3 regions of the Mycolicibacterium sp. CBM1 genome follow, and region 2 is predicted to be linked to each of the others. Evidence: predicted binding sites of a transcription regulator. Region 2 holds the regulator's gene; each other region holds the start of a gene.
What was found. Region 2 encodes LexA, which represses DNA repair genes until DNA is damaged. Its sites were predicted from a motif close to CGAACANNTGTTCG; they were not measured.
Positions count from the first base shown of each region.

Region 1: cofD (2-phospho-L-lactate transferase) is a predicted target of LexA. The motif match lies at 2,324-2,337, and genes of this name have one in related genera.
Region 3: ACXDF8_RS12345 (error-prone DNA polymerase) is a predicted target of LexA. The motif match lies at 2,570-2,583, and genes of this name have one in related genera.

Region 1 is NZ_JBSXPP010000007.1:38,389-43,829, reverse strand. Features, by position in the region: gene ACXDF8_RS11710 (coenzyme F420-0:L-glutamate ligase) at 1-1,110, opposite strand, end outside; gene cofD (2-phospho-L-lactate transferase) at 1,107-2,108, opposite strand; gene ACXDF8_RS11700 (WhiB family transcriptional regulator) at 2,405-2,755, shown strand; gene ACXDF8_RS11695 (metallopeptidase family protein) at 2,763-3,185, opposite strand; gene ACXDF8_RS11690 (DUF3499 domain-containing protein) at 3,347-3,775, shown strand; gene ACXDF8_RS11685 (phosphomannomutase/phosphoglucomutase) at 3,855-5,246, shown strand; gene ACXDF8_RS11680 (TobH protein) at 5,243-5,441, shown strand, end outside.
Region 2 is NZ_JBSXPP010000006.1:3,494-8,934, reverse strand. Features, by position in the region: gene ACXDF8_RS09885 (LGFP repeat-containing protein) at 1-1,256, shown strand, start outside; gene lexA (transcriptional repressor LexA) at 1,284-1,976, opposite strand; gene ACXDF8_RS09875 (LysM peptidoglycan-binding domain-containing protein) at 2,238-2,717, shown strand; gene nrdR (transcriptional regulator NrdR) at 2,884-3,348, shown strand; gene ACXDF8_RS09865 (PhzF family protein) at 3,352-4,038, opposite strand; gene ACXDF8_RS09860 (alpha/beta fold hydrolase) at 4,074-5,096, opposite strand; gene ACXDF8_RS09855 (proteasome assembly chaperone family protein) at 5,130-5,441, opposite strand, start outside.
Region 3 is NZ_JBSXPP010000007.1:176,254-181,694, forward strand. Features, by position in the region: gene ACXDF8_RS12345 (error-prone DNA polymerase) at 1-2,554, opposite strand, end outside; gene helR (RNA polymerase recycling motor ATPase HelR) at 2,714-4,918, shown strand; gene ACXDF8_RS12355 (DUF899 domain-containing protein) at 4,976-5,441, shown strand, end outside.

The sequences.
Region 1 (5,441 bases), on a different contig from region 2:
GGTGTGTTCGGCGGCGGTGCGGGCCTCGTCCGGATAGCTGTGCGCTCCTTCGGGCACCAGGAACGGGATGACGACCTCGGGTGCGTCGTAGAGGATCTGCCCGCGGGTCACCCGGCGCTCGACCGCGTCGGCGGGCTTGCCGTCGCCGGCCAGATCCGCGCGCCACGCGTCTTTCATCGCGTCCAGCATTGCCAGACGACGGGAGTGGTCCTGCAGCCAGACGAAGCGGACCGGCCGGGTGTGATGGGGCGCCGGTGCGGTGAGGGCTTCGGCTACCGCCTGTTCGATCAGAACCGGGTCGACGGGGTCGGGCGCGAACCGGCGCACCGAGCGGCGCAGCAGCTGAGCCTGGCGCCGGCCCAATTCGATCGATTCGGCGGTGCCGAGCCAGAACAGGTCGTCCTCGCCACCGCGCAGCAGTTGCGCCGCGCTCGACCCGTCGTCGTCGAGGGTGAGGCCACGAACCACCGCGACCGGCACCGCGGTCAGCTTGCCTTTGACGAGATCGGCGGCGGCGGCGATCTCATCGGCGACGGCGACCTCGGTGACCAACAGCTCGTTGCCGTGGGTATCGCGGGCGCCGGCGTAGCCGTACAGCACCGGCAGCCCCGATGAGCCGATCGCGGCGTCGGTCTGGCCGTTGCGCCAGGCCCGGCCCATCGTGTCGGTGACCAGCACACCGACCGTCACGCCGAGCGTGTCCCGCAGAGCGGTGCGCAGCGCGGCGGCGCTGCGGTCGGGATCGACCGGCAGCAAAGCCAATTCGGTGGTCCCGATGTTCGAGCCGTCGACGCCCGCCGCGGCCTGCACGATGCCGTTGCGGTTGGCGGTGATCAGGGTGCGTCCCTTGCGGGCCAGCACCCGAACCGCCTCGTCGTCGATGAGCTTGCGGCGCAGGGCGTCCCGCTCTTCGGGGTCGGACGGTGCGGCCACGATCCGGCCCTCGCACTTGGACATCACCTTGCTGGTGACGACGACGATGTCACCGTCGCGCAACCACGGGGCAGCGGCGACCAGCGCGGCCGCGAGGTCATCGCCGGGGCGGAACTCGGGAAGCCCGGTGACGGGAAGGATCTCGACGGGTGCGGCGGCGCCGTGCTCGAGGCTCACGGCGTGACCCCGGCCAGTTCGAGTCCGGCGCGCACCATCTCGGCGGTGGCCGACGGGTCGGACATCAGCAGCGGGATCGACTTCACCGTGACCCCGGGCACATCGGCGTGATCTTCGCCGGAGACCAGCCAGTAGTCCAGGATCCCGGTCGCCGATCGTGCGCCGAAGTGACGGGCCACGGCCTGTGAGGAGCTCTCGACACCGATCACCGACAGGCATTCGTCGGCCATGCCGCGCAACGGCTTTCCGCCGATGATCGGGGAGTAGCCGATCACCGGGGCGGGGGTGGAGCGCAGGGCCGCCCGGATTCCGGGGATGGCCAGGATCGCGCCGATGCTGACCACCGGATTCGACGGGGCCAGCAGCACCACGTCCGCGTCGCCGATCGCATCGACGACTCCGGGTCCGGCCGTGGCGGTTTCGGAGCCGACGAACGCGAAGCTGTGAGTGGTCACCTTGGCCCGGTAGCGCACCCACCACTCCTGGAAGTGGATGGCCTTGCGATCACCGGTCTCGGGATCGTCGACCACCACGTGGGTTTCGCTGCGATCATCGCTGGCCGGCAAGAGTGTCGCGCCGGGTGCCCACCGGTGGCACAGCGCCTCGGTCACCTGTGACAGTGGGTAACCCGCGCGCAACATCTGGCTGCGCACCAGATGTGTGGCCAGATCGCGGTCACCCAAACCGAACCAGTCCGGCTGGACACCGTAGGCGGCCAATTCTTCTTTGGCATGCCACGTCTCGTCACGGTGACCCCAGCCACGCTCGGGGTCGATGCCGCCACCCAGGGTGTACATGCACGTGTCGAGGTCGGGGCAGATGCGCACGCCGTGCATCCAGGCGTCGTCGCCGACGTTGACCACCGCCGTCAGCACGTGATCAAGATCGCCTGTGGCTCCGCTAATCTCGCCGGCGAACTGGCCCAGGCCGAGCAGCCGCTGCACACCCAGCAGGAAGCGGGCGCCTCCGACGCCGCCGACCAGAACGGTGATCTTCACACCGATCGACACTAGGCGGTCCGCTCATTCGGCGTCGCACGCGGTCACGATCGCGTCACCAGGGAGACACGCCGGTGCATCGACTCGCCGAATTGTCCGGGGGAAATGGTATTCAGTTCTGTTCAACCGCTTGACCGAGCAGTCGCGGACGTGTCTAATCACATCAGTGTCATTTCCCGGTCGACCTGCCGGTTTCGGTGTCGCAGACCGTGATTCGACCAGGTGTTCGAATTGAGATGGCCACACTTAACAGTGGGCGACATAGTGTATCTACGAAACCAGGTGAGGAGGCGGAAATGTCCTATGAGTACCTAATCGGCGCGATCGGGACGCCGCAGTCCATTACCGGCTCGCAGGACATGGGGGTATCGGCGCGCGCTCACCTGAGTTTGGTGCCGGAGCCCATCGAAGCGGCGCCGGAATCCGACGAAGACCAATGGCAGGAACGTGCGCTCTGCGCGCAGACCGACCCGGAGGCGTTCTTCCCCGAGAAGGGCGGCTCGACCCGTGAGGCCAAGCGCATCTGCTTGGGCTGCGAGGTTCGCGATGCGTGCCTCGACTACGCCCTGGCTCACGATGAGCGCTTCGGCATCTGGGGCGGGCTCTCCGAGCGTGAGCGCCGTCGCCTCAAGCGCGGGATCATCTGACCCGCGCTCAGTCCTCTTCCATGCTCGGGTCGATGACCGACGGTTCGACGCCGAGATAGGTGGCCACCTGAGCCACCAAAATCTCGTGCAGCAGGTCGGTCAGATCGATCGAGTCTTTGGCCCTGCGTTCGATGGGCTTGCGGAACAACACAATTCGGGCTCGCGTGGAGTTGCCGCGGATGTCCACCCCGGCCGGGATCAGCCTGGCCAGTGCGATCGGCCCGTCGGCCACCACTTCGGCCGGCCATTGCACGCTGTCCGGATCCTTCGGTGCGATCCGGGGGATCTCGTCGACGGCCACGTCCAGTCCGGTGAGCCGCTGTTGCCAGCGCCGCTCGATCGGCTCGTAGGCCTCCAGCACCGCCATGTCGAAACGTTCGGCACGGCTGCGCCAGCCTGGCACGGTCGGCGGCAGCAGCGGTCCGCGCATCTCTCGTCCGCGGCGCGACCCCGCGCCGCCGCCGGACCGGCCACCTCGCCGGGAGCTGCGGGAATCGACCACGGAAGTGATCGTAACGGTTGGGAATCGGCGGCCCGGCGGCTGCGCGTGTCCGGTGCCCACCTGCGATTGAAGCGCGATAGCCTCACGGCGTGAATGTTCCCCGTCGCTGCTGCAGGCCCGGGTGCCCCCATTACGCGGTGGCGACGCTGACGTTCGTCTATTCCGACTCCACCGCCGTCGTCGGCCCGCTGGCGACGTCGCGCGAGCCGCACTCCTGGGACCTGTGTGTCGGCCACGCTAATCGGATCACCGCGCCGCTGGGCTGGGACCTCGTTCGCCACGCGGGGCCGCTGCCCGAGTACCCCGACGAAGACGACCTCGTCGCCCTGGCCGACGCCGTCCGGGAAGGCCGCGAGAGCGTCTCGCCCCGGCCGCCAGTCGCCGGGTTCTCCGACCCCGGTGGTGCGGCGCACGCTCCCGCGACGGCTACCCCGATGGTGCCGGTGGCCGCCCATCGGCCCACTACGGCGGGTCGCCGGCGCGGTCATCTGCGCGTACTTCCCGACCCCACCGACTGACGCGGTGGGACGCCCGTTGTCGGGGCGTTTGAACAGATAGGCTGGCGGCCAAGAGTCCCCCTCGGTCAGGAGATCCGCCATGTCCAGGCCCGCCGCCGCGGTCAGCAGTGTGATCAAGGCTTACGACGTGCGTGGCCTGGTCGGTGAGGAACTCGACGAGGGTTTCGTCGCCGACGTCGCCGGAGCCTTCGCGCGGCTGATCCGCGCCGAGGGCGGGGACCGGGTAGTCATCGGCTACGACATGCGGGACAGCTCGCCGGCCCTGGCCAAGGCCTTCGCCGACGGCGTCACCGCCCAGGGCCTCGACGTGGTGCGCATCGGGCTGGCCTCTACCGACCAGCTCTACTTCGCCTCCGGCCTGCTGGACTGTGCCGGCGCGATGTTCACCGCCAGCCACAACCCGGCCGCCTACAACGGAATCAAGCTGTGCCGCGCCGGTGCTAAGCCGGTCGGTGAGGACACCGGTCTGGCCGTCGTCCGAGACGAGGTGATCGCCGGCGTGCCGGTCTATGACGGCCCGCGCGGCGAGGTCCGCGACCAAGATGTGCTCGCCGACTACGGACAGTTCCTCCGCTCGCTGGTCGATATGACCGGGTTGCGTCCGCTGCGGGTGGCCGTCGACGCCGGCAACGGCATGGCCGGGCACACCACACCGGCGGTCCTGGGGCCGATCGAGTCGCTGACGCTGCTGCCGCTGTACTTCGAACTCGACGGCTCGTTTCCCAACCACGAGGCCAATCCGCTGGAACCGGCCAACCTCGTCGACCTGCAGAAGTTCGTGGTCGAGACCGGTGCTGATATCGGTCTGGCGTTCGACGGCGACGCGGATCGCTGTTTCGTGGTCGATGAGCAGGGCACGCCGGTCTCGCCCTCTGCCGTCACCGCGCTCGTGGCCGGGCGGGAACTCGGTCGGGAGATCGGCGCGACGGTCATTCACAACCTGATCACCTCTCGTGCGGTGCCCGAGCTGGTGATCGAGCGCGGCGGCATGCCGGTGCGCTCACGCGTCGGGCACTCCTATATCAAGGCGTTGATGGCCGACACCGGCGCGATCTTCGGCGGAGAGCATTCGGCCCACTACTATTTCCGGGACTTCTGGGGTGCGGACTCCGGCATGCTTGCCGCCCTGCACGTGCTGGCCGCGCTGGGGGAGCAGGACCGCTCGCTGTCCGAGGTGATGGCCGACTATCAGCGTTACGAGGCTTCCGGTGAGATTAACTTCCGGGTTGCCGATGCGCCGGCGTGCGTTGAAGCGGTGCTGAAAGCCTATGGCAGTCAGGTTGTTTCGCTCGATCATCTGGACGGCGTAACGGTGGATCTGGGTGAAGGGGCCTGGTTCAACCTGCGCACCTCCAACACCGAGCCGCTGCTGCGCCTCAATGCCGAAGCCCGTACCGTCGAGGAGATCGACGAGATCGTCGGGCGGGTCTCGCAGGAAATCGCGGCGCAGCAGAGCCGAGGCGTGCCATGAGTGCCGCGCACGCCACGGTCGATCTCGACGACACCGAGGGCCTGCTCGAAGCCGACCGCGACGGGTTGCTGCGTGCGGCGGCGATGGCCGGCGCGCAGGTCCGCGCCACCGCGGCCGCGGTGGAGGAAGGCGAGCTGGAGTCGGTGACCGGCGGCGGCCGGCCCCGAACCGTGGTGTGGGTGGCGGGCCGGGGCG
Region 2 (5,441 bases):
TCAGCGCAGCGGACAAGCCGGTGATCTTCTGGACACCCGATACCGGTGCGATCGTGGTGCGCGGCGCGATCAACACCGCCTGGGCCAAGCTGGGCGGGGCGACCGGCAAGCTCGGTGTTCCGACCGGCGAGCAGAGCGTCGACGGCGACACTGTCACGCAGAAGTTCAGCGGTGGCGAGATCTCCTGGAACAAGGCCACTAACACATTCACCACCAAGCCGCCGGAGCTGGCGGGCTCGCTGTCGGGAATCGAGGTTCCCAGCGCGACGGGGCCGCAGACGACTCCCGCGACGTCGACATCGGCGGACGCCTTCACCTGGCATTGGTGGTGGCTGCTGGTGATCATCCCGGTGATCCTGCTGATCGGGGTCGTTGCGCTCGGCCTGCTGTGGCTGCAGCGGCGGCGCGCGGCCGCCGCCGACATCGACGACGACTTCGATGACGACGGCGATTACGACGGCGATTACGACGGCGACGAGCAGTGGCACGGTGAGGTGGACGACGCTCCCACCTCTTCGCGGTATGCGACCCTCCCCGACGGTGGACGCGTCGCGCTCCCGCCGATATCCGGCTTCGGCTGGGCGGGCCCTGACGAGGACGACAAGTCGATGCCGGGACCCGAGGATGTCTTCGACGGCGATCAGGACGCGATTGACACCACGCCGACCCGGATCCCTGCCGGGCCCGACGACTCTGGCCTGCCCACTGGCCTGCCCGGCGATCTTTCCGTCGACCACGAGTACGCCGAGGTCGAAGAACTCCACGAGGACGCCGACGGCGTTGTCGAGGAGGACTTCGCCGAGGTTCACGAGACCGATCTGGAAGCCGATGAGGTGACCGACACCGGCCGGCACGCCGTGGTCAATCTGGGCGAATCCCAGGCGATGTGGAAGCTCAACCTGGGTGAACTCGGTGCGCCGCGTCGCCGCCGGGCCGCCGAGGAGCCGCCGGAGGTGTACTCCGTCGACGATGGCGTGCACGACGTCGAGCAGCCGGCGCCACCGGTCGAACCGGTCAGCGAGCCAGCCGAGGACCTGCAGTCGGACGTGCACGGCGCACCCGGCCCGGCCCGGCCCGCTATCCATCTCCCATTGGCTGACCCCTACCAGGCGCCGGACGGCTACGTGATCAAGGCCAATACACATTCGGGGCTGTACTACACACCGGAGTCAGCGCTCTACGACCACACGGTCCCCGAGGTGTGGTTCGCCAGTGAGGAACTCGCTCAGGCGAACGGTTTCGTCAAAGCGGAGTAAGCGCGGGACCTGTCAGATCTTGCGCGGTCAGATCTTGCGCAGAACGGTGACGACTTTGCCGAGGATGGCGGCGTCATTACCGGGAATGGGGTCGAATGTCGGGTTGTGCGGCATCAACCACACCTGGCCGCTGGTCCGTTTGAAGGTCTTCACCGTGGCCTCGCCGTCGATCATGGCGGCGACGATGTCGCCGTTGTCGGCGACGTTCTGCTGCCGGACCACCACCCAGTCGCCGTCGCAGATGGCCGCGTCGATCATCGACTCACCGACCACTTTCAGCAGGAACAGCGACCCCTCGCCGACCAGCTCGCGAGGTAGTGGGAAAACATCCTCGACGGCTTGTTCGGCCAGGATCGGACCGCCGGCCGCGATGCGGCCCAGCACCGGCACGAACGTCGGCTCCGGCAGGGTGTCGGAGCCGGCCACATCGGTGGTCACCTGCTGCGGCATGTCGTCGACGCCGCGCACGTCGACGGCGCGCGGTCGGTTGGCGTCGCGCCGCAGATAGCCCTTGCGCTCCAGCGTGCGCAGCTGGTGGGCCACCGATGACGTCGAGGTGAGACCCACGGCATCGCCGATCTCCCGAATGCTCGGGGGATAGCCCCGGCTGGTCACGGACGCGCGGATCACTTCGAGGATGGTGCGCTGCCGCTCGGTCAATCCGGTGTTCCCGTCGCGGCGGCTGGCGTCGGGACCCGAGGTCTCACTGCGGTCACTCATGGGTGCCGAATGTAGTCCGGCAAGCGCCGATAATCAAACATTTGTTCGAGCGTGTCGTGGGCGGAAACGGATCCGGTGCGGTCCTGGCCTGTCGGGCGGGACCGGTGTTTCAGCCGCCCCGAATGGCTGTCGCCAAAACTTGTCGGTGGCCCGATTTATCCTTCGGACACGCTCGCTCACATGTTCGGAAATCGAACGCATGATCGAGTATATTTCGAACACACAAGCGAGCAGTGGGCGCCCCGGAGGAAGGAAGCGGACGTGACAGTCATCGACGAGCGGCAGGTATTCGTGTCATCGCCGGCGCGCCGGCGTCCGGCCGCCACGGCGGCGGCACCCGTGCGGCGCCCCGCAGGTGTGCGTGCCTACCACCCCCATCCGAATCGCCCCACGACGGCGGCGCTGGCCTACCGGGGAACCGGTGTCAAGGTCTCGCGAGCTGCGCACAGCCGCCAGTCGGTGAGCACCACCGTCACCATCGCGCTGGCCGGACTGGCCGCGCTGATCACGCTGTGGCTCGGCCTGCTCGCGGATTTCAGCGGGGGTTCGGTGGCGACGCCGCAGGCGCCGGATCAGCTCGCGGTGGTCCAGGTCCAGGCGGGCGAGACCCTGCAGGAGCTGGCCGGTCGGGTCGCACCCGACGCGCCGACCGGGCAGGTCATGCAGCAGATCCGCGATCTCAACAAGCTCGATTCGGCGTCGTTGGACGCCGGGCAGACCCTGATCGCGCCGATTGGCTGACGGCGTCGACGCCGTGCGGGGCGAAAACGCATGCCGGACAAGCGTCATCGGCGAACGGGGCGAGTGCGCTGCTCGTCTTGTGCGGGTCATGGCCGTGCCGGCGGGGGCGCAGGTAGGCTCTGGGTGGCCCGAGACTTCGGGTCACGTCAGAGGCGAAGGAGCGGTCGTGCACTGTCCGTTCTGTCGTCACCCCGATTCCCGCGTGGTCGATTCCCGGGAAGCGGACGAGGGCCAGGCCATCCGGCGTCGCCGGTCGTGCCCGGAATGCGGCCGGCGGTTCACCACGGTGGAAACCGCCGTGCTCGCGGTCGTCAAACGCAGCGGGGTCACCGAGCCGTTCAGCCGGGAGAAGGTCATCCGCGGCGTGCGCCGGGCCTGTCAGGGCCGAGATGTCGACGACGACGCCCTGAACCTGCTGGCCCAGCAGGTGGAGGACGCGGTGCGGGCCGCCGGTTCGCCTGAGATCCCCAGCCATGAGGTGGGCCTGGCCATCCTCGGCCCGCTGCGCGAACTCGACGAGGTCGCCTATCTGCGCTTCGCGTCGGTCTACCGGTCGTTCAGTTCGGCCGAGGATTTCGAGCGCGAGATCGAGGCGTTGCGTGCCCACCGCAAGCTGAGCGCGCCGGGCTGAGCGTCAGCCGATCTGCCGCACGCCGTCGCTGACCACCCGACCGGCCACCAGCACCCACCCCTCCGGGCTCCAGGTCGTGTAGAGCTGCGACCCCTTGCCCTGGGTGATGGTCAGGTCGCGGCTGAGATAGTCGGTGATGCGGGCGGCGGCCGACCCGGTGGCTTCGTCCTCGGGAACACCCAGGTCGTTGGCGAACATCCGGGACCGGATCTGGCCGGCGTCCCGGTCGAGCCACGTCCACAGGTAATGCTCCACGTCGTCGGGATAGTCCGCCGGGTCCGCCGCGAGCAGGTCGTCAACCGAGGCGATTTCCTGGATCGCGAACTCCGGTGACCAGTCCGCACGGGCCCGCACCACGGTGCGATCGTCGGAGTAGCTGAGCTGGACGATGCCCGCGGGTACCTGCAGGGTGTGCACCGGCGTGCCACGCTCCCGCAGCCACCAGCCGGCGCCGACGGTCGGGTGTCCGGCGAACGGGAGCTCGGTGGCGGGAGTGAAGATGTGGGCGTGCGCGGTCGTCGAGCCGGCGTCCGGCAGATCGACGAAAATCGTTTCGCTGTAGCCCAATTCGGTGGCGAGGCGTTGGCGCTCGCTGGGCGGCACCGCGGCGGCATCGACGACGCCGAGCGGATTGCCGAAGTCGCCTTGTGCATCGGTGAACACCCGCAACACAGTCACATCGACGGTCATGTTCTGACTCTACGACGGCAGGCTGTGGTCGATGCTCAGGTGGCGCTGCGCTCGTCGGTGCCCATCGCGTCGAGCACCGCCACCCGCGTATCGAGCGAACCGGTGACCGAGCGCTCGGACAGTCCGGTTCGGAGCAGATGACGCAGTGCGGTCTGGTCGTATTCGGCCGGTGCGGTGGAATCGATGAATCGTTCTACGACCTCGACGAACCGGTCGGGGTCGTCGTGAAAGGGGAAGTGCCCGGATTTGGCGAAGATCTCCAGCTGCGAGCCGGGCATCGCCGAATGGGCCATGCGGGCGTGGCTGACCGGTATGACGGCGTCTTGTTCGCCCCAGATGAGTTGCACTGGAACGGATTCGGTCAAATAGCATCGATCGAGCATCGTCACGACCTGGCCGCGCCAGTCCACCACGGAACGCAGGGTCCGGGTGAACGCCGAGGACGCGGTGGGCTCGGGCAGATCGGTCAGGATGCGCAGCGCGTCGGGCAGGTCACGGCCCAGACCCGTGGACCCGAAGACGGTACCCAGTGCGCGGCCGGCGACCTGCAGGGCCGGCAACACCATCGGAAGTCGCAGCAGCGCCAGGGCTTCACCGCCTAGCGGCAGGGACGCGAGCCGTAGCGCGACGTTGACGTCCTTGGTGACCCCGCCGGCCCCGATGAGGATCAGCCGCTGCACCAGCTGCGGGAACTGGTAGGCGAACTGCATCGCCACCCCGCCGCCGAGGGAATGCCCGACCACGGTGACGGCGTCGATGTCGAGCACGCTGAGCAGATCGCGCATGCCGTTGGCGTATGCGGCGACCGAATAGTCGGCGCGGGGCTTGTCGGACTGGCCGTGGCCCAACAGGTCGGGTGCGATCACGGTGAACCGCTGCGCGAGCTTGCTGTGCACCGAGTGCCACGTCGTCGAGTTGTCCCCGATCCCGTGGATCAGCAACAGCGTCGGCCCGGAGCCGGCCACCCGGAATGCCCGACGGTAGCCGTGGATGGTCCGGAAGTGCAGAGTAGGCGTGACCTCCCGCACCGGCTGCAGATTCGGCTTTCGCTGCGGCATCTCCAACCCCGTCAGTCGGTGCGGTGGGCTTCGCTAGGTTTCGTCGTTCTCGTTGAAACCGTCTTTGAAGTCCTCGGCGTGCTGGGCGAGGAACCTCTCGAACTCCGCACCCAATTCCTCACCGCTGGGAAGATCCTCGTCGCGTGCCAACAGCGACCGATTTTCCTGAGCGGCAACGAAAGCATCGTACTGGCGCTCCAGGGCGGTCACCACTTGAGCCACCTCGGGGGAGCCTTCTACCTGCTCGTCGATCTTGGTGCGGATGGCCGCACCCGCGTCGGTGAGCGCACGCAGCGGCATCTGCAGCGAAGTCAGCCTGGCCACCTGCTCCAACAGAGCTTCGGC
Region 3 (5,441 bases), on a different contig from region 2:
CATCCGGCCCGTGCACGGTGACCCCGTGTCGGCGCGCATCGGCGACCAGCGACTGCGGCGAGTAGAAGCCCATCGGCTGGGCACGCAGCAATGCCGCGCAGAACGCCGCCGGGTGGTACAGCTTGAACCAGGACGAGTAGTACACCAGCGAGGCGAAGCTCAGCGAATGACTCTCCGGGAAACCGAAGTTCGCGAAGGCCTCCAGTTTGTCGTAGATCCGGTCGGCAACCTCCCCGGTGATGCCGTGGCGCTTCGCCATCCCGGCATAGAACCGCTCGCGCAGCCGGCGCATCTTCTCGGTGGACCGCTTGGATCCCATGGCACGGCGCAGCTGGTCGGCCTCGGCCGCCGAGAAACCCGCGCAGTCCACCGCCAGCTGCATCAGCTGCTCCTGGAACAGCGGCACCCCCAACGTCTTTCGCAGCGCCGGCTCCATCGACGGATGGTCGTAGACGACTGGTTCCAGGCCGTTGCGTCGCTTGATGTAGGGATGCACCGACCCGCCCTGGATGGGACCGGGCCGGATCAGGGCCACCTCGACCACCAGGTCGTAGAACACCCGCGGCTTCAGGCGCGGCAGGGTGGCCATCTGGGCGCGGGATTCCACCTGGAATACCCCGACCGAATCCGCCCTCTGCAGCATCTCGTAGACGCCCACATCGGCCAGGTCCAGCCGGGCCAGGTCGACCTCGATGCCCTTGTGTTCGGCGACCAGATCGATGCAGTAGTGCAGCGCCGAGAGCATGCCGAGGCCCAGCATGTCGAATTTGACCAAACCGATTGCCGCGCAGTCGTCTTTGTCCCACTGCAGCACACTGCGATTCGCCATGCGGGCCCATTCGACCGGGCAGACATCGGCAATCGGACGATCGCAGATCACCATGCCGCCGGAATGGATGCCCATATGCCGGGGCAGGTTCTTGATCTGGGTAGCCAGATCGACCACCGGCGCGGGGATACCTTCGAGGTCCGGGGCATCGGCTCCGGAATGCCAGTGGCTGATCTGCTTACTCCAGGCGTCCTGCTGGCCTTGGGAGAAGCCGAGTGCGCGGGCCATGTCGCGCACCGCGCTCTTGGCGCGGTAGGTGATGACGTTGGCGACCTGCGCGGCGTAGTCCCGCCCGTACCGATCGTAGACGTACTGGATAGCCTTCTCGCGCAAGTCGGATTCGATGTCGATGTCGATGTCGGGCGGTCCGTCGCGGGCCGGGGACAGGAACCGTTCGAAGAGCAGTTCGTTGGCGACCGGGTCGACGGCGGTCACTCCCAACGCGTAGCAGACCGCGGAGTTGGCCGCCGAACCCCTTCCCTGGCACAAGATGCCGTTCTCCCGGCAGAACCGGGTGATGTCGTGCACCACCAGGAAGTAACCCGGAAAGTTCAGCGTGGCGATGACGTCGAGTTCGCGTTCGATCTGCGCGTAGGCCTCCGGGGCGCAGGCACGCGGCCCGTAGCGTTGGGCGGCGCCGATCATGACCAGCTCACGCAGCCAGCTGTTCTCGGTTTCGCCGGACGGTACATCCGGGTACGGGGGCAACTGCGGGGCGATCAGGGCCAGTCCGAATGCGCACTGCTCGCCAAGATCCGCTGCGGCGGTGACCGATTCGGGATATTGGCCGAACAGCCGGGCCATCTCGTCACCGGAACGCAGATGCGACCCACCAACCGGAGACAGCCAGCCGGCTGCCTCGTCCAGCGACTGCCGGGCCCTGATCGCCCCCATGGCCATGGCCAGCCGGGCCCGACTCGGCTCGGCGAAGTGCGCAGCGGTGGTAGCGACCACCGACAGTCCGAACCGCGGCGCCATCGCGACCAACGCAGCATTGCGTTCGTCGTCCAGGGGGTCGCCGTGTGAGGTGATCTCGATACTGACCCGATCCCGGCCGAACCGGTCGACCAGATCCGCCAGCGCCGCCGCTGCCGCTTCCGGACCACCTTGAGAAAGTGCTTGCCGGACATGTCCTTTACGGCAACCGGTGAGGATGTGCCAGTGGCCGCCGGCGGCTTCGGTGAGGGTGTCGTAGTCGTAGCGCGGCTTGCCTTTCTGTCCGCCGGCCAGGTGGGCGGCAGACAGTTGGCGCGACAGTCTGCGGTACCCCTCCGGACCGCGGGCCAACACCAGCAGGTGCGGTCCGGGCGGGTCGGGCAACTCGGTGCGGGCGGTATTGCTCAGTGACAGTTCGGCACCGAATACGGTGCGCACGTCGAGCTCGGAAGCCGCCTCGGCGAATCGCACCACGCCGTAGAGACCGTCATGATCGGTGAGCGCGATGGCCCGCAGGTCCAGCCGGGCGGCCTCCTCGACCAGTTCCTCCGGAGTGCTGGCGCCGTCGAGAAAACTGTAGGCCGAATGCGCGTGCAACTCGGCGTAGGGCACCGCGGAGCGGGCCCACCGCTCACCGGCGGGCTCGTAAGGTTGCCGCCGTCGCGACCAGGCCGGGCTGTCCCCACCGTCGGCGTGCGGCTCCCCGAGCGACAGGCCGCTACGGCGGGGCTTGCCACCCAGCACCCGCTCCATCTCGCCCCAGGTCGGCGGCCCGTTGAACCAACTCACCACCGTCAGAGTAATCGAACATACGTTCTACAGACAGGGTCGCGGGTATCTTGAGAGCTTCTGCCCCTTTCCCGCCACACGCTGCCGGGGGCTTGCGGCAAGACCGGGCCGTCGGCGCAATTCGCTGGTCGAACTACGAGAACGAGGGGGAAGCGAGCCATGTCGACGCACGCTCACGACGACGAACTGGAGTCTGAGCGCCATTATCTGGCCGGTCTCTACAAGCGGCTCGACGCCAAGCGGATGCGGGTCAAGGCCCAGTACCGCGCCGCACTCGGGGGGCCGATCGACATGCAGGACGGCGGGACGCTGGTGGCCAGGGACGCCGACGTGCAGGCGCTGGCCCGGTCGATGACGCGGCTGGACGTCGCCGACCACGGACTGTGTTTCGGACGGCTGGACGCAGTGTCCGGAGAACGGCTCTACGTCGGCCGCCTCGGCATCTTCGACGAGCGCAACGACCACGAACCACTGCTGCTGGACTGGCGGGCGCCGGCCGCGCGCGCCTTCTACGTCGCTACCGCCGCCAGCCCGGAGGGCATGCGCCGGCGCCGTCAGTTCCATTCCCAGGGGCGGCGCCTGCTCGACTTCACCGACGAGGTCTTCGGCCGCCCCGACCCGGAGGCCGGCGATGACAGCCCATTCAGCAGCGACGCCGCCCTCCTTGCCGCGGTCAACGCACCCCGCGGCGAGGGCATGCGCGACATCGTCGCGACGATCCAGTCCGAGCAGGACGAGATCATCCGGCTCGACCACCCCGGCGTGCTGGTCATCGAGGGCGGCCCCGGCACCGGCAAGACCGTGGTGGCGCTGCACCGCGTGGCCTATCTGCTCTACACCCAGCGGGCTCGCATCGAACGCCACGGGGTGCTGGTCGTCGGGCCCAACCAGGCGTTCATGAACCATATCGGCCGCGTACTGCCGTCACTGGGCGAGTCGGAGGTGGTGTTCTCCACGGTCGGCGAACTGGTTCCCGGCCTGCGCGTCACCGCCGAGGACACCCCGGACGCCGCCCGGATCAAGGGGTCGCTGGCGATGCTCGACGTACTCGCCGCGGCGGTCGCCGGCCACCAACGACTGCCCGAACAGCCACTGGAGATCCCGATGGCCGACGTGACCATGCGGATCGAGGCCGACACCGCCCAGTGGGCCATCGACGAAGCCCGCGCCAGCGGCCTGCCGCACAACGCGGCCCGCGCGGTGTTCCGCGAGATCGTGACCTACGTGCTGACCGAGCGCGCGATCGCCCGGATCGGGCGCGGGTGGCTGACCCGCGACAATGCCGAGGCCTGGGAGAAGGTCCGGACCGACCTGCTCGGTGAGCTCGACGACAACCCCCGTTTCATCGCCGCTCTCGACCAGCTCTGGCCCATCCTGACCCCGCAGCAGCTGCTGGCCACGCTGTACACCTCGCCGGAGCGGCTGCGGGCGGCCGGTGCCGACCCGGCGCTGCGGCGCGATGCCGGGGACGCCTGGACGGTGTCCGACGTGCCGCTACTCGACGAACTGGTCGACCTGCTGGGTCGCGATAAAGCGGCCGACGATGCCGCAGAGCGTGAACGCCGAGCCGAGACCCGTTACGCCGCGGGTGTTCTGGAAAACATGATCGCCCGCGAAGATCTGATGGACGACGAAGACCATCTGCTGGCCCAGGACCTGATCGGCGCCGAGGATCTGGCGGACCGCTTCCTCGAACGCGACACCCGCGATCTCGCCGAACGCGCCGCCGCCGACCGGGATTGGACCTATCGGCACGTGGTGGTCGACGAAGCACAGGAGCTGTCGGAGATGGACTGGCGGGTGTTGATGCGCCGCTGTCCGAGCCGGTCGTTCACCATCGTCGGCGATCTGGCCCAGCGCCGCTCACCTGCCGGGGCGACGTCGTGGGCCGACATGCTGGGGCCGTACGTGCCCGATCGCTGGGTCTATCGGTCGCTGACGGTGAACTACCGCACCCCCGCGGAAATCATGGCGGTAGCCGCCGCGCTGCTGGCCGAGTTCGCACCCCGCATCCGGCCACCGGAGTCGGTGCGCGCGTGTGGCGTTGCGCCGTGGGCACGCCGCGTGAGCACCGACGAACTGGCCGACGCCATCGCCGAGTTCACCGCGGCCGAGGCCGCCCGAGAGGGCACCAGCGTGGTGATCGGCCCGGCTGACGTGCCCGGCGCGGTGGCACCGTCGGAGACCAAGGGCCTGGAGTTCGACGCGGTGCTGGTAGTCGATCCCGACCGGATTCTCGCCGAGGGGCCGCGCGGGGCGGCCGACCTCTACGTCGCCCTGACCAGGGCGACCCAGCGTCTCGGCGTGATCCATCGGGGGCCGCTGCCGACGGCACTGGGTGGGCTGGCCGAACAGGCGCGATGACTATCGGGGGCGGGACGAGTCAATCCTTGTGCCGGCACCCGAAAGTTAGGAGTCCCCATGTCCGCCCTGCCCCCGGTAGTCGATCAGCAGACCTGGCGCGCCGCGCTCGCCGAACTTCGCAGGCGGGAGAAGGCCGCCACCCGCGAACTGGACGCCGTCGCCGCGCAGCGCCGCAGGTTGCCGATGGTCGAGATGCCCAAGTACGTCCTCATCGGCGAGGACGGGCCGGTCTGCCTGGCCGAGGTGTTCGACGGGCGCTCGCAGCTGATCGTCTACCACCACATGTGGACCGACGGTGCCGAATGGCAGTGCCCGGGCTGCACCGGGTTCACTTCGCAGTTCACCCGGCTGGAATTCCTGGAGAACTACGACGCCCGCTTCGTCATCGTCACCAACGGACCCATCGAGGAGGCGCTGGCCTACAAGGCCAAGGTGGGCAACACGATGGACTGGTACTCGTCCTCGGAGAGCCCGTTCGGGGCCGACGTCGACGCCGGCCCCGGTGGCGGGTTCGCGGTGAACG